One region of the uncultured Vagococcus sp. genome, then DNA from elsewhere that is predicted to be linked to it. Evidence: predicted binding sites of a transcription regulator. Region 1 holds the regulator's gene; each other region holds the start of a gene.

Region 1 (5,749 bases):
CATTGGCGCAGCCCCCATTGGTAATCCTGGGTGTCCCGAATTTGCTTTCTGAATCGCGTCCATACTTAGGGTACGGATTGAATTAACGCCTAACTCATCGATTTTGTCGAACAACATAATCATCCTCCTGCTATTTTAGGTTTTTTTTACCTTTATAGGGTTATTTTACCTTTTGTTCAGCCAAATTGCAATTGAAAAATGAAATCGTTTTGCTTTTTTTATCAAAAAAAGGACTATTAGGGCTGTCTAAACAACCTTAAAAGTCCCTATCATTAGTCTTCGTGGCGATTATGCAAGCCTTTTTCTTTTTGAATATCTTTTAACTTATCAGGTGTTACATCATTGCCTTCCTGATCCACTACTTTCATTCCTTCAATATGATTGCGCATGCCACCACGGAATTTTTCAAGATATTCTTCTCTTAATATTTTTTGTTCCTTTTGTTCATTTAAAGATAAGCCTTCTGCTTTGGCTTTTTTAGCTAATTCATTGATTCGATCCAATTTGTCTTTAGATAACATGTAAGTCCCTCCAAGAAATTTCTAAGCGATTACCTTTTTTGGTACGCCAACGCCTTTAATACTAGACTATTTCAATTCAAAAAACAACTAAATAACCTGTCTTTTCATCGAGATTTTCAAATAATTGGCACTACTAAAATGAAATTTAACTTTTCTATGGAAACAAGCGAACATCTGTTTGATTTTTTGCTTGTTTTATGCTAAACTCAATTTAATACTAAATCTGCCTTAAGGAGGTATCAGTATGGCAAAAGCACAAGAAACACGACAATCTGAAATTTTAAAATACATTCATAGTCAAGTCGAAGCAAAAGGCTACCCACCGACGGTCAGAGAAATCGGAACAGCCGTTAACTTATCTTCAACCTCAACCGTTCACGGTCATTTGTCCAGACTCGAGAAAAAAGGACTATTGCAGCGAGATCCTACTAAACCTCGCGCCATTGAATTAACTCAAATCGGGTTAGATATGATTGGCATTCGGCCCACAACTATTCCAATACTAGGAACAGTTACTGCTGGTGAACCTATTCTAGCCGTCGAAGAAGCACTGGATTTCTTTCCTATTCCACCTAATCTAAAAAATGAAGACAATAATCTCTTTATGTTGACCATTCGTGGTGAAAGTATGATTAACGCTGGCATACTAGATGGCGATCAAGTCATTGTTAAAAAGCAAGCATCTGCTTCTAACGGGGAAATAGTCATCGCTATGACCGATGAAGACGAAGCAACTTGCAAAAGATTTTACAAAGAAAAAGATCACTTCCGCTTACAACCGGAAAATGATAGTTTAGAACCGATTATTTTACCGAATGTGTCCATCTTAGGGAAAGTAGTTGGCCTGTATCGCAACCATATATAAGAAGCAAAACAATCAGTCGACTAGCTGATTGTTTTTTTTCGATAAATGTTGATGTTCCCTCTTCTACGTCAGTCACATTCCCTCATATGAAAGATTTTTGCTTTTTTTAAAACTTTTTATACTTTCCACTTTACAAAGCGAACATTTGTTTGTATAATAAAGAAAAGAACAAACGTTCGCATAAATTATAAGAGGTGATATAAATGGTAGGAATTCGTAGAATCGGCTTAGTATTTTTTATATTAGTTATTGGTATTTGTTTAGGGTCTCTAGGAGTTAAAACTGCACTATTAATCGTCACGCCTTTATTTTTCTTGTGGTTCATGGTTTGGGATGAAAGAAGTTACCGCCGCCACACTCGTAAACAGCATTACCAAAGCGATCGGGCTTATAGCTATCGCCGTTAATTGATTAAAAAGACTCTTCGGATGGAACGTTATCCCCCTAACGTCCAACTGAAGAGCTTTTTTTATAGCGTCTGATCATATTTAGCTCGGTAGGTCGCTGGTATTAATCCCTCAAAATTTTCTTTAAGATAGTTAGATGGCTCACTGATCTGACTATTATTAAATAATTCTGCTAGTCTAAAGAGATCATTGACCGTAACCCCGTTTTCACAAAAATATTCTAATAATTTTGGGGCTAAATTTAGAGATGCACAGCTAAATTGCCAATGCTCACCGCTGATTAAATAAACGTCTATCAGCAATGAAAAGGATGGCTGGCCATTAGCATTTAGCCCCCAATTTTTTCCTGTCCGCCGTTCAACGCCAATTACCACAGTCTTAATCTCTTGATACAACAGTGACCTGATTTTCGGCACCTTTTTTGGCCAACGTCGCCAGCCGATAAAAAAGGTATTAAACTCACTTAACGTGAGGCCTTCTTGTGTCAGTTCAATTTGGCATTTAGGACCATTATTACCAATCGTATTACTGGGAAAGTACGCCCCTGCTACTAGAAAAACAGTGCCGATGACCTGTCCACTTCCTAAGGCGTCTGTCAACGTCATTTGAAGCTGGCTACGCTTGCCCAAGTGAGTCAGTTGTAGATTGGGCCCCTTCATCCAATAGTCTTCTAAGGTGATTCGCGGAAGGGCATTTGCCTGCCGTTGCCACTCTTGTTCTAATTGTTGATAGTTGTTTTCTGAAGAATCAGTTTTTCTTCCTAAAATAAGTTCATCCAAGCTTATCTGATACAATTCCGCCAGTGACGCAATTTGCTTTAAATCTGGTAAACTTTTTTCCAGTTCCCACTTTGAAATAACTTGGCGAGAAACATTCAACTGATTGCCAACGTCTTCTTGGGTTAAGCCATCTCTTTCCCTTAACATACGCAGGTGCTGACCAATAGTCATTAACATCTCCTCACTCTCCTTTACCTAAATTGTAGCTCACTTTTGAATTGAAAGTCCAGCAACACTCGAATGCAAATAAAAAAAACAGACGCAACGGATAGTTGCATCTGCCTCTTATTACCTTTTCAACCTTATTCCGTCACTTTAACTGGCGTTCCAGCCATCACATGATCATAAAACCATTTTGAGTCAGGCATCGATAAGCGGAAACAGCCGTGAGAGGCCCGCTCTCCTAATTTTTCTGCTTCGGCTACATTGACTTCCAATTTCTCATTAACTGGCACACTATGGAATAAATACACCCCGTAATCTTTAAATGAGACATAGTTCAGGGCACCTTCCCCTAGTTCGCCATTAAAGAAACTTTCCCCTCGAATCTCTTGTATTTCAAAATCTCCTAAGGGTGTGGCATTTTCGTCATCTGCTAGGCCTGACGATGTAATCATCGTATAAATCAGTTGATCCTTATCATAGAAATAAATCCGTTGGTCAGTCACATTTGCGACGATTCGCAAGTCAGTCTCTGAGGTCAACTCTGGATAATCACCGCCTGTTGGCTTTTTCCACAAGTCTTTATCATCTTCTGGTTTTGTTTCGGCAACTTGACCTTTTTTGTTCACCTCTAATTTTGGCCCTTTTAATGACACGGATGGACCAATTAAAGCTGTTTTTTCTGTTTCTTTAACCTTCGTGGCTTCTACTTGGGTCGTTAGCATCATCCCCACAGTTGATACGACTAACCCCCCCATTATATAATGACGTTTATTTTTCAAGTATACTCATCCCCTTTTCTTCACCTGAACAACACAGTCATTAACTCATTTTACACTTTATCACAGTAATATTTTTCCGTCAAAAGATAGACACCTAATTAGGCCAATCTTAATAATCTCATATTTAAGTCCTAATCAACCTGTCGTATCACCAGTATCTATACGGTCGACTTTGGCTCTCTCAAACACAAAAAAAATGGGAGGTTCTCCCATCTCTGTTTAAAATTTATTGATTATTTCATCGACGTTCTTAATCATGACGGAAATGGTTCCATCAGGATTGTTGATAAACTCGATTAATTCCTTATTTTTATAAACGTCAACAGGAATGATCATTTCAATGCCATTGGCTAGTTTTAATTTTTGTTTACTGTATTTCTTTTCGTATTTAGGGACATTAATAGGAATATCTTCATCAAAGTTCGTTCGTTCCACTCGCTCAATGTATTCTGCTTTGGCTGAAATATTGTTTTCGAAAACCATCTCAGCAATTTTTTCATTGCTAATTTTACCTTCTTCTTCAATGCTTTCATAAACAGCTTGTTGGATATTCGACATGCTGACATATTTCTCTTCATTGTACTTATCCGCAATCTCTTTGACAGCTTTTTTCACAATTTTAATGTTATCTTGAACGGTTGGCGTCGCTTCTGTTTTTAACAAAATGCTAGAAAAATACTCGACTTTTCGCCCGTCAAATTTATATTTCTTTTCCACTAAATCAAATGTTTGTTTGGTGACATTGATCAACACCGCTTCTTCAACTTTTTGAGTGACACTTGGTAAAATGGTTTTATTGATAATAATGTTATTTAACATCGCATCATCAACGTAATCAACAAAATGTGTATAGGCTGGACGATAATTTAATTTAAATATACCAACGAATTGATCAGTCCCATCTTCGCCATGGAAGTACAACAAATCACCACTAGGTATCTCTTCGCCTTGAACAACACAGTCATAAAACTTTTGAGCCACACTGGTACTTTTTTCTACAAAACTCAATTGTTCATTGGTCACATCTACAAATAAATCATTGCTGTTATCCAGTGTCCCTGTTTTAAAGTCCGCATTATTAAATCGTTTCATAATGCCTTCTAAATACGTTTTAACAGCGTAATCGGTTAGTGCTAATTCTTTTTGGGACGAAATCAATGAACTAGCTTCCAAATCCAATACATGTAATATTGCCTCTTTAATTTCCATATTATTGCTCCTTAATCTTGCCAATAACTTTACTCTAATCGCCATTATACAATAAAATCATTGCCATACGTAAGTAAAATCCTTAAGTTAAAATCCTCAAGTTCGCAATTATCCTGGCGAACTTGAGGATTTAATTATTTTTTAGGGGTTTTCTTTGGCTTTTCTTCGCCTTCTAGTTCTTTCCCTAGTTGAATGATAAAATCTTTTAGGTTATCTTTCACTTCTGGGTGTGTTAGTCCGTATTCAATACTCGTTTTCATAAACCCAAATTTATCTCCAACATCATATCGTTTGCCTGTAAACTGATGGGCAAAAACACGTTGGGTTTTATTTAAGGTATCAATGGCATCAGTCAATTGAATCTCGCCACCGGCTCCTGGTGTTTGTTGATCCAAGACATCAAAAATTTCCGGTGTTAATAGGTAACGACCGATAATTGCCAGATTACTTGGAGCGTCTTCTGGATTAGGTTTCTCAACAAAGTTTTTAACATTGTATAACCCTTTTTTTACCATGTGTTCTGGGTTGATGATGCCGTATTTGGATGTATCTTCATGAGGCACTTCCATGACAGCAATCGTTGACGCACGGGTTTCATCGTAGTCATTGATTAATTGTTTCGTTAGGGGAATCGTATCTTCCATTAAATCATCGCCTAACATCACCACAAAGGGCTCATTTCCAACGAAGGCGCGCCCAAGTGAGACTGCGTGGCCTAACCCACGAGGACTTGATTGACGCATAAAATGTAAGTTTAAGTCTGTTGTCTCTTCCACTAATTTCAATAACTCAGTTTTACCTTTTGATTTTAAGTTCATCTCTAATTCCAAGTTGGCATCAAAGTGATCTTCGATTGGACGTTTCGCTTTACCAGTAATGATCAAAATATCTTCAATCCCTGAGGCTAACGCTTCTTCTACGATAAATTGAATGGTTGGCTTATCAACAATTGGCAACATTTCCTTCGCCATGGCTTTTGTAGCAGGTAAAAATCTTGTTCCTAACCCAGCTGCTGGAATAATGG
Region 2 (5,749 bases), on a different contig from region 1:
AAGATGAACGATCAAGGCATGCCAGGTTACGCCATGTGGGTGCAAGCAGGGATGGTTCTAGTGATTGTCGCACTTATTTCTTTTGGTGGGAAAGGCGCCCAAGAATTTTATAATATCTTGACTTTGATGACCAATGTGGCCATGACCCTACCGTATCTCTTTTTAGCAGGTGCTTTTCCAGCATTTAAAAATAAAGCTGAACTGGACCATTCCTTTACCATCTTTAAAACCAAAACCAGTACCTATGTGGTAACGGCCATCGTCATGATTATTGTTGGTTTTGCCAATCTCTTTACCATCATTGAACCCTTGTTTAGAGACGAACCAAAGGCTTCAGATACACTTTGGATGATTGGTGGCCCATTGGTTTTTTCAGCCATCGCCTTCCTACTTTACAAAAATTATGAGCGAAAGAAACTCCCGTAATCAAACAAAACAAGCAAACAAGCAACTTGCCCAAGTTGCTTGTTTGCTGAGGATTAGTTTAAAAAAAGCTTTAATTTAGAGCGTCCTCCTTAAAATGCCAGAGATGACCCCATCTGCCGGTTCATAAAAAGTGATTAAAGTGATTTTTTTAGACAAAGAAGAGAGGTATTATGGTTTTTGACAAACGTTGTCCGTTAAGCCTGACTGTGGATTATGGCGTGAAAATAAGGTACACTATAACGAGAAGTTTTGAGAGGAAGAAGCCAATGCGTCTGGATAAATTATTAGAAGCCGCAGAAGTAGGCTCACGCAAACAAGTCAAACGACTGCTAATCAGTCGACATGTCAAAGTCGATGGTCAAGTTATTCAAATCGGTTCCTTTAACGTCGACCCAGCCTTGCAACAAGTCACCTTAAAAGACAAAATCTTGGAAGGGCCCGCTCATGTTTATTACATGTTAAATAAACCAAAAGGAGCCGTTAGTGCCGTCCGTGATCAGCGCCACCAGACCGTTGTTGAGTTAATCAGCCAGTCAGACAGACGCCACGGATTATTCCCAGTGGGACGTCTGGACCGAGACACGGAAGGACTGTTATTGCTGACAGACAATGGTAAATTAGCCCATCAATTATTGGGACCCTTAAAAGGAGTCATTAAGCAGTATGAAGCAGTGGTTAACGAAGGGGTCACCGAGGCAGATGTCCAAGCCTTTCAACGCGGTATCACCTTTCACGGCGGCGTGACTTGCCAACCAGCACGATTGGAAATCCTGTCAGCCAGTCAAGCTGAAAGTCGGGTGCTATTGAGCATTACCGAAGGGAAATTTCATCAAGTCAAAAAAATGTTTTTAGCCGTGGGGAAAAAAGTCATCTATTTGAAACGATTAACCATGGGCAGTTTGGTATTGGATGAGGCCTTAAGCCCAGGGGAGTACCGCCCATTAACCTCAGAGGAACTGACCCGTTTACAAGCCTATTTTAATGAGAGGAGTGAGGGAAATGATTGAAGGCATTAGTCATATGACCTTTATCGTAGCTGATTTAGATCAAGCCAGCTTGTTTTTCGAAGAGCTATTCGCTGCTGAACGGGTCTACGACAGTGGGAATAAGACCTATTCTTTGTCCAAAGAACGCTTCTTTTTAGTAGGAGACCTTTGGATAGCGATTATGGAAGGTGAGCCCTTACAAGAGCAGACCTACAACCACATTGCCTTTAAGGTGCCAAAGGAAGCCTTGCCTGGCTATGTAAAGAAGATCAAAGCCCTAGGATTAACCATCAAAGAACAACGAAGCCGAGTAAGCGGCGAAGGGGAGTCCCTCTATTTTTACGATTTCGATCATCACCTTTTCGAATTACACACGGGTACCTTGGCAGAACGTCTGGCACGCTATGGATGAGGAATAAAATAAATCATTATTTAAGTAATAAATGATTGAATACTAACCAAATATAGATTAGTATAGATAAAGGAAATCATATGACGAAAGAGGTATTAAGCAAAATGGAAATCGCACGGAAGCCAATAGTGATTGGCGTAACTGGTGGGTCTGGAAGTGGTAAAACAAGCGTCAGTAAAGCCATTTTAAACGAATTTAAAGACCACTCAATTTTATTATTTGAGCAAGACTCGTATTACAAGAACCAAGATGAGTTAAGTTTTGAAGAACGCTTAAACACAAATTACGATCATCCTTTTGCTTTTGACACAGATCTATTAATTCAACAATTAACAGATTTAATTAACTTTAAGGCCATTGATAAACCTGTCTATGACTATGAAGCCCATACTCGTAGTAAAGAGGTCGTTCATCAGGAACCAAAAGAAGTGATTATTATCGAGGGTATTCTCATTTTAGAAGACGAGCGGTTACGTGACCTGATGGACATTAAACTCTATGTGGATACGGAAGACGATATCCGTATTATCCGCCGAATTAAGCGAGATATGGAAGAGCGAGGACGGACATTGGATTCAGTTATTGAACAGTATCTAACCGTCGTTAAACCAATGTTCCATCAATTTATCGAACCAACTAAAAAATACGCCGACATCATCATTCCAGAAGGCGGCGAAAACCAAGTGGCCATCGATTTGATGACCACGAAAATTGCCAGTATTTTAGATATTAAATAAGACATAACACTTAGAATGAAGTAAATAGAAAAAAACCAAAGGCCTTTTAGATCAAGGGGCCTTGGTTTTTTATTTGAGTTATTAAATTCTTAATATAACGGTTAAATGAACTTTTTAACAAACAGATAGACAAAACATGGGAAATGTCTGTCTGTTTGCTACCAACAAATTATGGGGATACTAAGGTAGAGTGTTCGTTTGTAAGAGGTTGTATTGATAGCAAGTTAAGGATATCACAATGGAAAGTGTTCGTAAAGAGTGTCATTAAGTTTGAGTGTTTATTATAACTATGTATTTATGCTTATTTGTGGTCATATCGATGGTTGTGTCTATTAGAAATAACAACGACCTTAATGGGATATTTTTTTATTGGGTTATTAAATAAATAATATGACCGACTATGTGGTTGCTGAACAAATCCGGATATTCTTAACCGAAAATTCGGATTTTTTTCCCACTAGTATAGTAGATACTAATAAACTATGAAGGTTCATCCCTAATGGGAACTCTTATTTCAATCTATTTTAGGAACTAAATTTTTCTGTTTTGATATTTTATGAGTTTTTCAGCAGCCTCCCGATTATAGTTAACTTTTTTTAGGAAACAAGGGAGCAAACTCACTCAGTTGCCAAAGGAACGTTTGTTCGAGTATAATGAAGAGACAAGGAGGTGAGTCAATGGCAACGGAAATGCGATTCCCATTAAAGAAAGACACATCACGAAAAATCATTCATTTGGATATGGACGCCTTTTATGCCTCTGTGGAAGAACGCGATCATCCGGAATTAGTGGGAAAACCCTTGGTCATTGCTCGCCATCCACGAGACACTGGCGGTAAAGGCGTGGTTACCACCGCCAATTACGAAGCCCGCAAATTCGGCATTCATTCGGCTATGAGCGCCCAAAAAGCCTATGAACTTTGCCCAGAAGCCAACTTTGTACAAGGAAATATGGCCCACTATCAGGAAATCTCTGCTCAAATTCATGAGATTTTTCATCGCTATACCGATGTGATTGAACCAGTTGCCTCCGATGAAGCCTATTTGGATGTGACTGTAAATAAAATAGCAGGTAAAAGTGCCATTCGGATAGCTCGTATGATTCAATTAGACATATGGCGCGAATTACACCTCACCTGTTCAGCAGGGATAAGCTACAATAAATTTATTGCCAAACTAGCTTCAGATTTTCAAAAACCACGAGGCCTCACAGTTATTTTACCCGACGATGCGGAAGCTTTTTTACGTAGCTTGCCCATCGAAAAGTTCCACGGCGTCGGTAAAAAGACCGTCCCTCGAATGCATGAGTTAGGCATCTTTACCGGCGATGATTTGTACCAGCAAAACGAGATGAGTTTGATTCAAGAGTTTGGTAAAATGGGGTACTCCCTTTACCGTAAAGTTCGTGGCATTCATGATTCACCAGTAGAACCCAATCGAGTCCGGAAATCCATCGGTCGGGAAAACACCTTTGGCAGACCACTAATCAGTGAAGAACAAGTCATCAGTCAATTGCGAGAACTGGCGGACAGTGTGGCTCGATCCTTAAAAAAACACCAAAAACACGGCAAGACAGTGGCCCTCAAAGTCCGCAATACTGATTATGAAACCATTACGAGACGCAGAACCCTTCCAGAGTATGTCAATCAAGGCGAAGATATCTTTTTCCAAGCTAATCTAATTTGGGAAGAATTGGGGGAAATCGAACAAGGGATTCGACTCCTGGGAATTACCATTACTAATTTGGATCCCTTAACTTATGAAAATATTGTCTTACCATTATAGCAAGACCTGTTACAGCTTTAGTTTAAAGCGAGTGACAGGTCTTTTACCTTATCCTAAATTGAGTGATAAGTGACATAGAGTGATTCAAAAGTGTAGATCAACTATGTGCACGCCAGCAGTATATAACTAATTGCTATTAAGTGAAATAATCAAAAACAGTCTTCAGTAATGTTTATATCTCATATAATTACACATTATACATTCATCATAAATTATAATTTCATATTATAGTTAATCGATGATACACTATAAGAAAGAGAAATAAAATAACAGGAGAGTGATTTATGGAAGACTCATTAAAAAAAATAAAAGGCATTGGATTAGGCTTTCTTGCCTGCTTGCTGATTGGGATAGTATCACAAGTAATTGGCAATTTTTTCCCAAAAGTAGGGGCGTCATTATTTGCCATTCTTTTGGGAATTATACTAGGGAATACTCTTTTAAATAGAGACAGTTTGGCATTAGGTGTGAAATTTTCAGAAAGCCGCTTGCTTGAATATTCCATTGCGTTGACCGGATTAACATTAAATTTGACCGACGTAGCAAGTGTTGGCGTTAAAGGCGTGTTATTTATTGTTTGTCAGATGTTTTTAACCATTTTGGTGGCCTATCAATTTGGGAAATTATTTGGTTTCAACCGCCGTTTCTCCTTATTGATGAGTGCAGGTAATGCAGTCTGCGGCTCATCGGCCATTGGAACAGTTAGCCCGATCATTGGGGCAGATGAGAAAGACAAAGGGATTTCCATTACCATCGTTAATTTAACTGGGACAATCTTGATGGTTGTCTTGCCATTTTTAACCAGTATCCTTTATCATCAGGAAGTAATGCCAACCAGTGCGATGATCGGCGGAACACTGCAATCAGTCGGCCAAGTGATCGCATCAGGAAAAATTGTCGGGGAAGAAGTCACCCAATATGCGACGATTTTTAAAATTATCCGAATTATCTTAATTGTGGCAGTCGCCATCTCCTTTTCACGGATGAATACATCTGATAAAGGATCGCTCTTTAAACCGACGAAGGATGCCAAAACAAAATCAAAAATCAGCGTGCCTTGGTTTATTACCGCCTTCTTTGCCTTATGTTTAATCGTCACATTTGTTAATTTACCTCCAGTTATTTCAACAACAGCTAAAACCATTAGTGGTCAGTTTGAAATTATCGCCTTAGCAGGGATTGGCATGCGAGTTAAATTTGCCGATTTGATTAAAGAAGGACCAAAAGCAATGGCTTTGGGTGGTGCTATAGGTATTTCTCAAGTCATCATAGCGATTGTCTTAATCTTTTTATTGATTAATCGTTAAAAGTAAAAACGATGTAGGTGCTACTGTCATAAGTAGTGCTTTTTTTGCAATACTTGGCAAGACCTCTGGTATAATGATAAAAAACGAAGGACGTGTT
Region 3 (5,749 bases), on a different contig from region 1:
GCCCATCCGGATGTCTTACACATGTTCTTGCAAATTCTCGAAGATGGTCGTTTAACAGACTCTCAAGGTCGAACAGTCAGCTTCAAAGATACCTTGATTATCATGACCAGTAACGCGGGAACAAGCAACGTGGAAGCAAACGTGGGCTTTGGTGCAAGCCGCGAAGACAAATCGCGCGCTATCCTTGATCGTTTAGATCAATATTTCAAACCGGAATTCCTTAACCGTTTTGACGGTATTATCGAATTCCAACCATTAACAAAAGAAAGTCTCTTAACTATTGTTGACTTAATGTTAAACGATGTTAATAGCATGCTCGCCGATCAACACCTTCACATCGATGTAACTCAAGCTGTTAAAGAAAAATTAGTTGACTTGGGTTATGATCCAGCCATGGGCGCTCGCCCTCTCCGTCGAGTGATTCAAGAACAACTGGAAGATAACATTGCCGAGTTTTACTTGGACCACCCAACAGTCAAACAATTACAGGCTGTCATTGATGAGAATGGAACGATTGCTGTTCTTCAAGAAGAAGCCATCGTGATTACAGAAGATGTACCTAATTAACAACTAATTATAAACGAAACCGAAGGGGCAACTCTCTCTATATTTGCCCCTTCGGTTTTTTGATAACGTCTCATTTCGTGATTTCGTCTCCCGCTACCTTAAACAACTCCCACTTATAGAATGTTTAACATCACAAACTTCCCAAACTTTAGGATTAATTAATAATAATTCTAATCTAATCATAAAAAAAGCGCTTTTTTTATAAAAAAAAGAAGCAGATATCTTTGAATTATTGTCACAAAAGCGTTATACTATCTTTAAGACAATCTTATAAAATCAGAAAGCTTAACCTTAAGTGTTCCGATTGTAAATTGAATATGTGAGGTGAGAGACATGAAACTGATTGACGTAACCAATAGTTATCCCGATTTAGTTAATAAGCAATTAGAAAATACCGATGCGAATTTTATTAAAGTATTTACCCTTGGGAAATCTTCCGTCATTTATACCGAAGCCCCTACTCATAAAGAAATTCTAATCACAAATAAACAGCGCAATATCAAAAAAGATGAAGTAGAAACCGTCCTGAGACGCCTTGTAAAGGACCCTAATGACAAAGATTCTCTAAGTATCATCAAACTAGATGGAATTGTAGAAATTTCAATTCCTATACCTTCGAAAACGGAAAAAGCAGTAGAAGCCTAAACCAACCATTATTATGAGTCAACAAAAGACGAGAAATCACTAATTTCTCGTCTTTTATTGATTCATTTTTTTATTCCCAATCCTCTCCTTACTAGTCTCCACTCTATTTGCCAAATTATTAATAAACGTGTTATCACTTTACTTTCAGAACGTACGTTCGTATAATAGATGATGAGACAGATTAGAACGAATGGAGGTTTTTATATGAATGATCGACGCTATGATAAAGAGCCACGGCGGGATATCTTATGCATTGACATGAAAAGTTTTTATGCCTCGATCGAATGTGTCGAGCGCAACTTACCACCACTTGAGACCATGCTAGTGGTCATGAGTAACGCAGAAAATACTGGTGGATTAGTTTTAGCCTCATCGCCAGCGGCCAAAGAACGCTTAGGAATATCCAATGTTACACGCAAATTTGACGTCCCTCATCACCCTGACTTGAAAATCGTACCACCACGGATGGCACTCTACATAAAAAAAAATATGGACATTGCAGAAATCATCCGCCGTTTCGCAGCCGACGAAGATTTTTACTGTTACTCAGTCGATGAATTTTTTATTGATATAACTGAAAGCTACCACCTCTTTGGCAAGTCAGTCTACGAGGTGGCAAAGCTGATTAAAGACACGATTTTAGCAGAAACCAAACTTTACTGCACGATTGGAATAGGCGATAACCCCTTACTTGCCAAAGTGGCATTAGATATTGAAGCTAAGCACAATCTGGACTTTATCGCCACCTGGCGTTATGAAAACGTCCCAGAAACCCTTTGGAAAATTTCTTCCATGACCGATATGTGGGGAGTTGGACACCGAACTGCTAAAACCTTACATAAAATGGGCATCACCTCGATTTATGAGCTAGCTCAAACCGATCAATATCGCATGAAGGAACGTCTCGGCATGCTAGGTGAGCAGTTATGGGCCCACGCCTGGGGAATTGATCGAAGCCGGCTATCAGAGCGTTACACCCCTGTTGAAAAATCTTACAACAATTCCCAAGTCTTGATGGAAGACTATACGAAACGAGAAGATATTGAAGTTGTCATCCGGGAAATGGCTGATCAAGTCGCTGCTCGTTTGCGAAAACATCATTGTCAAACCGAGTGTATTCATCTTTTTGTCGGTTTTGCCAATGAAGATCAAGATGGTCAACGGCACTTTTCTCGCCAAATGAAAGTCCCTATGACAAATCAAAGCCTCGAGTTAGCCAATTATTGTTTGATCTTATTTCATAAGCACTGGCGCGGTCAACCCCTTCGTCATTTAGGCCTTTCCTATTCAAAACTGGTCTATCACACAGATATTCAATTAGATCTTTTCAACGACCCCGAAGAACAGCTTATCAACCACCGATTAGATTCTTTAGTCGATACCATTCGACAAAGATATGGCTACACCGCATTACTTCACGCAAATTCATTAATGCCTGGAGGCACTGCTGTTGCTCGCAGTAGCTTAGTCGGTGGTCATGCTGGCGGACTGGAGGGCTTACAATGAATGAACATTTTTTTGATAATTATCACGATCGAGGGATGAAAAAATGGGCTGGCTTCTATTTATCCGAGCACACAGCCATTATGGAAAAGCTCAAATTGACAGAAATCCAATTAATACCACAAAAAGAACAACAATCGCCGGAAGTCATCAGCCAGTTTTTGGAAACGGCGATTCTCAAGGGATTAGGCGTATCCGTCCAAAAAGAAGAAGTTGATCAAGAGGGCCATTATAGCCCAGATATCACTGGGAAAATTAGTGGTCATGACTCCTTAGGGGTCTATATCGGTAAGCAAAAAATTCCCTATGATAACATCCGCCATATTGATTTTGACGATGATAAAAAGTGGAGCGAAAGATAAAATAACAAATAAAATATTGGAACGACCTCTTAATAGAGGTCGTTTTTCCTTAAATAAAATACAATTAAAATAATTTTAGTATTATTTCTTTTAAATAAACCAATTAAAGTATATAATTAATCCGTATATTGCACTAACTAATATATTGGAGGAGATTTAATGGAAAATGTACCACTCTTATACTTCTTTTTGATAGTGATGGCTATGAGCATCCTGCACCGAAAGAAAAAACAACAAACGAAAAGTTGGCTTAGTTTTCTGCTAATTAGCACTAGTGTTGTTTTCTTGAGCGCCTGCAGTAGCAACACTTTAACACTGGAGAAAGACACACTGGAAACCAATGAAGTAGGTTTAGCTTTAATAAAGGGGCAGACTAACGACCAAGCCGAGTTAACCATTGATGGAACGGTGGTCCCCCATGAAGAAGGTAACTTCAGTTACGAAGTAAAACTGACTAAAGATACGCCCCAAAAAGTGATTGTCACCACTCACTATAAGAAAGAAAAACTTAGTAAAACAGTCACTATTGCCCCCTCAAAAGCCTTTGTCAAACACGTTGCCGATGAAGAAAAACGATTAGCAGCGGAAGCCAAAGAAAAAGCGGAAAAAGAAAAAATTGCCAAAGAGAAGGCTGCAGCTGAATCGGCCATTGTTTTATCAGAAACAACACCTACCCAAGAAAATTATGATAAAGCATTTACTCTTGTTAAAGCTCTCACAGACGAAAACAAAAGCTTTTCAGAACGATTGGAAAAAGTCAAACAAACTATTCAACTAGCTGCGGCAAAAGCCGAAAAAATGAAAACTGCCGAAGTCGCTTTGGCTACGGCTGAAACCCAACCAACAAAACCTCACTATGAAACAGCTAAACTTGCGATTGCCCAGGTTCCCGGTGGCGCTGAAGAGCTTGCTAAGCGGTTGGATACGGTTAACTCAACCATTGTAGCCGCTGAACAAGAATCAGCCCGCCAAGCTGCTGCCGAAGTAACACGCTTAGCTGAAACAGGTGGCGATCAAGGTGGGCCTGTAACGACAGAAATGGTCTTCGTTACCCCTACTGGAAAGAAATACCATGCTGGAAAATGTGGAAATGGCACATACACCGAGGCCACCATGGACGATGCCTTAGCAAGAGGCTTAACCCCTTGTTCCAAATGCTTCTAACTAAGAAAAGACCTTGCTAGTTGGCAAGGTCTTTTCTTTATCTAAACATCGTTTCTGCTGCCTTAGCCAAGACTTTTGGATCTCGATTATAAGGAGTCACTGGGCAAATTTCTTTGTCGACATTAAACAGCTTATAAACAGCTATCCGAGCTGCGCGAACAGAATACTCTTCCGTGAAGACCATGTCTTTGGGAATCTCTACAAATTGGCTGATCATTGCAAAATTAGTACTTCCTTCTGGTACAACCTGTGGACGATCTGCCATCGCTCTAGGTTGGAACTGGGCATCAATATAAGGCATGTAACAAGGAATGACATTCACGATATCTGTTTTTATTTCATCCCAATCCTCTTGCCAGTTCATTTGACATACCCATTCATATAAAATCTCTTCACCAGTACATTCTTTCATTGGTTTTTTTACATAATCCCCAATTTTATCTGGATACAACCCATAACCCCAGAAGACCGTTGTGTCCAATGCTTGGGATTTAAAATGAGGTTGAGCCGCCACGACAGTACTGATTAACCAATTTGAATCTTTCAGGGTCATCAACGCCCCACTACCTGGAATATTAGTGGAGAACGCTTCAATCTTCTTAAGTAATTTATCTCCGCGACAAGTAACAGTAAAGCTTTGCCAGTTAGTTTCAGCTTCATGCCCAAAGAAAGGTTCCGGATTTCCCAGATTTGGTTTTTTCTTGGCAATCTTATACCAAAGTTCTCCAGAAATAGGACGCTCCTCTGGTGTCGGTGCTGCCGTTGACCAATCCCCTTCTGTCGTACTATCGGTCATACACGCATTGGTCATCATGACCACATCGTCTTTCCCTAACTCAAGTACACGGCCATCTTTGAAGATTAGTCGTGTAGCAGTAATGCCTTTGCCATCTTTAAACTCAATATCCTCCACAGTTGAATTGGTTTCAATAATGACTTGATGTTTTTCCAAATAGGCTTTAATCGGTAATATCAAACTTTCATACTGATTATATCGAGTCCGCGTCACTCCTTCAAGAGTATCAATTCGACTAAACTCTAAAATCATCCGATTCATGTAACGACGAAACTCAAATAGACTACTCCATTTTTGGAAAGCAAAGGTCGTCTGCCACATATACCAAAAATTAGTTTCAAAAAAGTGATCATCAAACCAGTCATTTATTCTCATACCATCTAATTTTTCTTCCGGTGTCCCTAGTAACTTGGTCATCTTCAGGCGATCATTATTATCAAAACCCATTGAGTGAGCATCTAAAATGGTCCCCTCACCATCTACTAAACGAGCTTGTGCATGAGTGGGATGCAAGTGATCAAAATTCAAAATTTCTTCTGTCACACTTTGATTAGGAAATTCCAGTGAAGGTATCGTCTCAAATAAATCCCAGAAATTTTCATAAGTCTCTTCGTTTAACATCCGGCCACCACGACACAAAAACCCCTCCGTCATTGTGCCTGAACCATCATTACTTCCCCCTACAATATCCATGCCTTCAAAAATATGAATA
Region 4 (5,749 bases), on a different contig from region 1:
AAATACCTAAATAATAGCTGAGTCCAGAAAATAATGCAAATTTACGAGGGTTACTCCAATGATTTTAATGCGGCCCTTTCCGCATGAATTCTCGTTGTATCAAACAATGGAACTACGGTATCATTTTGGTTAACCAACAAACCAATCTCCGTACAGCCTAAAATAATGCCCTCAGCTCCTTCAGCCGCCAATTCAGCAATAATACGCAAATAAGTCCGACGAGAGTCCTCACTAAGAGTTCCTAAGCAAAGCTCCTCGTAAATCACTTGGCTGACAACGTCACGGTCCACCTGATTTGGAACAATTACCTCAATGCCTTTTGCCTCAATTTCCTGACGATAAAAAGTTTGCTCCATAGTAAAAACAGTCCCCAGTAACCCGACTTTTTTTATCTTCCGCTCTTCTAACGCCTCCCCTGTCACCTTGGCAATATGTAATAAGGGGATACTAATCGCTGACGCCACCTGGTTGGCAATCTTATGCATCGTATTCGTGCAAATCAAAACAAAATCAGCCCCAGCTGCCTCAAGCCCTTTAGCAGCCTCGATCAAAACTTGAGCACTTTTATCCCATTCTCCCGCAAACTGATAGGTTTCAATCTCTTGAAAATCAACACTGACAAGCACTACTTTAGCCGAATGAAGACCGCCCAGTTCTCTTCTTATCACTTCGTTTACCAATCGATAATAATCAACGGTACTTTCCCAGCTCATCCCTCCAATTAATCCAATGGTTTTCATTGTTGACATCTCCTCGCATCGATTTTATGCTACAAATAATTGTGACCTTCAAGCAGCTCCACTATTTTTTGCTGTGGCTTCGGAAAAGCGTACTCCTTGAACTCCTCAGGCATCAACCAGCGCTCTTTGTCCTTTAGTTCATAAGCAGAGCCTTTCGTCACCCCATAAGTAACTAAAATATGCCACTTTAAATGACTAAAGACATGGGTTACCTCGCCTAAAGGTTGTTTTTGCCAAATGACATCAGTATCTTGACGGTTATTTTCGACCCATTGCCTTAAATCAAGGGAATCTTCAGCCACTAGATCCAAGCGAACTTGAGACTCCTGGCTTTGTTGATAATCTTGCCATTGACCACGCATCTCTCCGTATTCGTCTCCTGAAACTTCCACTAACGGAAACGTCCATAAATTAGCTAAAAGACCTTTGTCTGGACGTTGACCTACCAAATAAGCCCCAGACTGATTGCGTACAACCTGCGCTAAATAATAAACAGGACGGCTCTTAACTTTTTTGCTTTTTACCGGATAGTTCGTCATAGTCCCTGCTTGATAGGCTCCGCAATAGACTTTAAGGGGACAACTCTCACATTTAGGACTAGTTGGCGTACAAGTTCCTGACCCCAAATCCATAATTGCCTGATTAAAACTGCTGGGATCTTTATGGGAAATCACCTTGCGAACTACATAATCAAAGGTTTTCCGACTAGCTGGTTTGGCAATATCATCATCCAGTTCAAACAATCGACTAAAAACTCGCATCACATTACCATCAATCGCCGGTTCTGGCAAATCAAAGGCAATGCTAGCAATCGCACCTGCCGTATATGGCCCAATCCCTTTTAACGTGCTAATCTCTTCAATCGTTTTAGGCATCTCGCCATCAAAATTTTCCATGACCTGTTGCGCCGCAACTTGCATATTGCGAACCCGTGAATAGTAGCCTAGACCTTCCCAAGCTTTTAACAAGCGTTCCTCTGGCGCCTCTGCCAAGGCTTTAATAGTTGGAAACCATTCCATAAACCGATAAAAGAAAGGAATCACTGTGACTACCTGAGTTTGTTGCAACATGATTTCCGACACCCAAATTCGGTAAGGATTTTGATTCTCCCGCCAAGGTAACAAACGGCGTTCCTGTTCATACCAATTCAAAAAATCTGCTTGAAAATCAGCAATCTTTTTTTCATTCCATTTAACAACCAGCTGCTTCAAGCGAACATCTGGTATCTCACTTTTACTCTTCATCTTCCATCTCTTTCTGACTAATATAGGCATTAATTATATCAAAACTGAAGCCTTTTTGGTACAAGGACTGTGTTACTTTTTGTTTCCGTTTCTTGGCATCAAAACGCTGATTTTTTCGCCATAACTTATCCCCCTGAATTTCTAAAAGATTTTCTTCCTCTTCTTCATCTTTTTCGATCGATAAAGTTTCCAGTGTCGCCGTGATAATGTCCCCGTTAAAGCCTTTTGTCATCAAGTATTGTCTGATTTTTTGCAGACGCTCATAATGACTGTTTCGCGCATATTTCCTAGCAGCTTTTGTAGCCACTTCAAGGGCTACTCTAATCTGCTCTTCCTCGGTATATAGTTGCTGAACTTCTTCAATGACGTCCTCTTTAATACCACGGCGTTTCAATTGCTGACGTACCACACTAGGTCCTTTATCAGACGTTCTCATCTGGGTTCTAACATAACTTTCCCCATACATCACATCATCGATGAGTTTAAGATCTTCAAGGCGCTTAATGATTTCAGTAATACTCTGCCAATCAATTTCACGCCCCTTTAAATAATCTTCCAGTTCCTTTTGCGAGCGCAATTGATAACTCAAATAGTTTAACGCCATTTGATAACCATGATCCAACTGGCTTTCTTTTTTAGCTGTAGCTATCACTTCGTCGCTAATTTCCATTCCCTTTAAGAGCCGTTGTCGTACTAACACATCCTCTGACACATAAAAAGAGCCACCTGCTTCAAGCCAGACCTTATACTGATTATTTTTTTCTTTCGAAATACTTTTGATGGTTTCCATCGTCTTCAACCCCTTATTTATTATACAGCTTCTATTTTAACTAGTGGTTTTCTCTCTACAAACAATTGACTAACAAGAATTAATCCCTTGCTAAGAATAACTGGACTGCCACTAAAACAAACAAACGTTCTCTTCACAGTTTAACATATTTCTCAAGTTTAATCCTAAACAACTCTTAGGAATGTCTCAGAAAATCATGCCTTCTTCAACTTCAACAGCTTTTCAGCTGATTCTGTGCTAAAATAAATAAGCTGAAACAATAATGAAAAAGGTGATCCAAATGGAAACAAATCATAATATCCAACTAGGGCAAACACTGACCTTGCCAATCAAACGTTTAGGCATTAACGGTGAAGGCATTGGTTATTTCAAAAAAACCATCGTCTTTGTCCCTGGTGCCTTGCCAAGCGAAACCATCACAGCAGAGGTCACGAAGGTGATGCCTCGTTTCGTTGAAGCTAGTCTAATCCAAATAAACAAAGCAGCGCCAGATCGTGTCACTCCGCCATGTCGAGTTTACGACGAATGTGGTGGTTGCCAGTTGCAACACTTAGAGTATGAGTCGCAGTTGGATTTCAAAAAAGACGTAGTTAAACAAGCTATGGCTAAATACAAACCAGCTGATTATCAAGACTACACACTATTGCCTACCCTTGGTATGGAAACTCCCTGGCATTACCGAAACAAATTACAGTTCCAAGTACGCCAAAATCATGAGGGAACAACTGAAGCGGGCCTGTATCAAGCAGACTCTCATCAATTAGTTGCCATTGACGACTGTTTGGTTCAACAACCCGCAACCATGACCACCCTCAATAAAATAGTCGCCTTACTAAATAAATATGGCATACCGATCTATGACGAACAAAAAAATAGTGGGATTGTTAAAACAATCATGATTCGTGTGGGCATCGCCACCAAAGAAGTGCAACTTGTTTTTATCACCAATAGCCCTAAACTACCAAAAAAACAGGCCTTGATCGCTGAATTGACCGAAGCCATACCAGAAGTTGTCTCCATTATGCAAAATATTCAACAAAAAAAGACTTCTCTTGTCATGGGAGACGAGACCCTACACCTTTGGGGAAAAGAAAGCATTGAGGAACACTTAGGTGATTTAGTTTTCGACCTGTCACCAAGAGCCTTCTTCCAACTAAACCCTGAACAAACCGCTATTCTTTATGAAGAAGCACGAAAAGCCCTTGATGTGCAGCCAACGGATACGATTGTTGATGCTTATTGCGGCGTCGGTACCATCGGCTTAAGCCTAGCCAAGCAAGTTAGCCGAGTTCGTGGTATGGATACCATTCCAGCAGCTATCGACGATGCTCGTCGCAATGCCGAACGTTTAGGCATCACAAACAGTCGCTATGAAGTAGGCACCGCTGAAGAGCTATTGCCACACTGGTTCACAAATGGCTTTAAACCTGACGGCATCGTCGTTGATCCACCACGAACAGGTTTAGATGAAACCCTCATCCAAGCTCTTTTACGTTATCCAAGTAAAAAACTAGTTTACGTTTCCTGTAACCCTTCTACCTTGGCTCGTGATTTAGTCAAACTAACACGAAAATATACGGTTGACTATCTACAATCCGTGGATATGTTTCCACAAACTGCCCGGGCAGAGGTCGTTGCTAAATTAACCCTTAAAGCATAAAAGAGAGTGGAACAGAGTAACCTCTGTTTCACTCTCTTTTACTAGGAATCACTCTTTATTTTTTGAGCTCCCGAAGATTCCAACAATTCCGTAGTTCCTTTAAAACTGATACCATTTTTTATTTCGCTTGAGCTAATAAAAAAACCTTCTACTTCAGCTAACTCACTCCACTCCACCTCTTGGTAATCAATCGTGACCGTTTCAACTACCACTTCATTGCTATAGCTGACTCCGTATTCAACACCCGCCACTCCTTTATATAAGGAAGAACGTTCAGCCATTTTTAATTTAGCCTCTTTTTCATCTAACACCGCTAAATTATCATAGGTTAAGCGACTAGTAGCAACTTGCTGATAAACTTCATCCCCCTTAGCTTTAAGTGTCACTTCAGTTTTTATGTCTTCTTCATCTATTAAATAAGTCGCCGATTGTTCCTTGGCACACCCAGCTAAACTTATCATCATCCATATCATGCAAATAAAACCAAACATTTTTATATTATTTTTTTCACTCATAATAAGCCATTCACTCATTTTCTATTATTAACCTTTTAAAAAGGCCCCTTTAATGATATCACATTATCATTTATAAATACATAGAATTATCATTTTATTCATAAATTAATCATTTTAAGTTTAATAACACTTAATTTGTTAAAAGTGAACGATAAGTTATCTCGTTTTTCTTTTTAGATAAATTTATTAAATAAATTACACAATCCATTAACACCAGACATGAGCTGATAATCTTGATCCACCCAAATCTTACGTCTTTGTAAGGATAGCTGAAAAGTGTTTATCTTTAATCTCAGAAGTGATATAACTAATCTATAACACACCAATTAGCTATCGGACATTCAATTTTATTTTAAAAGAAAGATTTTTAGCTTTACAGGGGGCTTTTATGGAAAACAAGCGAAAACAACAAATGAAATTACAACGAAAACGACAACGACGATATATTCGTTTCTTTTTCTTCTTCGGCCTCCTATTAGGCAGTGTAGCGGTCTTCAGTTTTTATCACTTTTACTACGAACCACAATTAGCTAAAACCACTGAAAAAAAACTCACGAAGTATGAACAACAAATCGCTATATTAACCGAACAGAATACAGACTTACAAAAAAAAATTGATTTAAATACCCAACAGCTCCAAGAAGAAGAGAAAAAAAAACCTCGAATGGTTTTCGGACAAACCAACAAGGGTGACCAATTTCCTGACTTAACAAAACAAATTGAACGTAAAATTAGTGACACAGGTTTTATTGGTTCAGTTCTCGTCATCAAAAATAATCAGATTGTCTTAGAAAAAGGTT

Evidence for each region. Region 1 encodes LexA, which represses DNA repair genes until DNA is damaged. Its sites were predicted from a motif close to CNAACANNTGTTNG; they were not measured.
Region 2: dinB (DNA polymerase IV) is a predicted target of LexA. The motif match lies at 3,195-3,208, and genes of this name have one in related genera.
Region 3: RWN13_RS03045 (Y-family DNA polymerase) is a predicted target of LexA. The motif match lies at 1,359-1,372, and genes of this name have one in related genera.
Region 4: recX (recombination regulator RecX) is a predicted target of LexA. The motif match lies at 2,892-2,905, and genes of this name have one in related genera.

Annotation. Positions count from the first base shown of each region.
Region 1 covers NZ_CAUQJB010000048.1:16,874-22,622, reverse strand. The annotation lists gene tkt (transketolase) at 1-114, opposite strand, end outside; gene RWN13_RS22280 (DUF896 family protein) at 273-521, opposite strand; gene lexA (transcriptional repressor LexA) at 766-1,386, shown strand; gene RWN13_RS22270 (hypothetical protein) at 1,590-1,793, shown strand; gene RWN13_RS22265 (helix-turn-helix transcriptional regulator) at 1,856-2,749, opposite strand; gene RWN13_RS22260 (L,D-transpeptidase) at 2,875-3,516, opposite strand; gene RWN13_RS22255 (nucleoid-associated protein) at 3,736-4,725, opposite strand; gene galU (UTP--glucose-1-phosphate uridylyltransferase GalU) at 4,860-5,749, opposite strand, start outside.
Region 2 covers NZ_CAUQJB010000053.1:6,382-12,130, forward strand. The annotation lists gene yjeM (glutamate/gamma-aminobutyrate family transporter YjeM) at 1-426, shown strand, start outside; gene RWN13_RS22790 (16S rRNA pseudouridine(516) synthase) at 693-1,433, shown strand; gene fosX (FosX/FosE/FosI family fosfomycin resistance hydrolase) at 1,426-1,824, shown strand; gene udk (uridine kinase) at 1,929-2,561, shown strand; gene dinB (DNA polymerase IV) at 3,239-4,345, shown strand; gene RWN13_RS22810 (putative sulfate exporter family transporter) at 4,630-5,652, shown strand.
Region 3 covers NZ_CAUQJB010000002.1:244,381-250,129, forward strand. The annotation lists gene RWN13_RS03035 (AAA family ATPase) at 1-567, shown strand, start outside; gene RWN13_RS03040 (DUF1827 family protein) at 901-1,212, shown strand; gene RWN13_RS03045 (Y-family DNA polymerase) at 1,417-2,718, shown strand; gene RWN13_RS03050 (hypothetical protein) at 2,715-3,077, shown strand; gene RWN13_RS03055 (hypothetical protein) at 3,237-4,241, shown strand; gene RWN13_RS03060 (oleate hydratase) at 4,279-5,749, opposite strand, start outside.
Region 4 covers NZ_CAUQJB010000002.1:288,498-294,246, forward strand. The annotation lists gene RWN13_RS03205 (aspartate/glutamate racemase family protein) at 51-740, opposite strand; gene mutY (A/G-specific adenine glycosylase) at 770-1,984, opposite strand; gene recX (recombination regulator RecX) at 1,974-2,774, opposite strand; gene rlmD (23S rRNA (uracil(1939)-C(5))-methyltransferase RlmD) at 3,055-4,434, shown strand; gene RWN13_RS03225 (DUF1307 domain-containing protein) at 4,476-4,949, opposite strand; gene RWN13_RS03230 (serine hydrolase domain-containing protein) at 5,338-5,749, shown strand, end outside.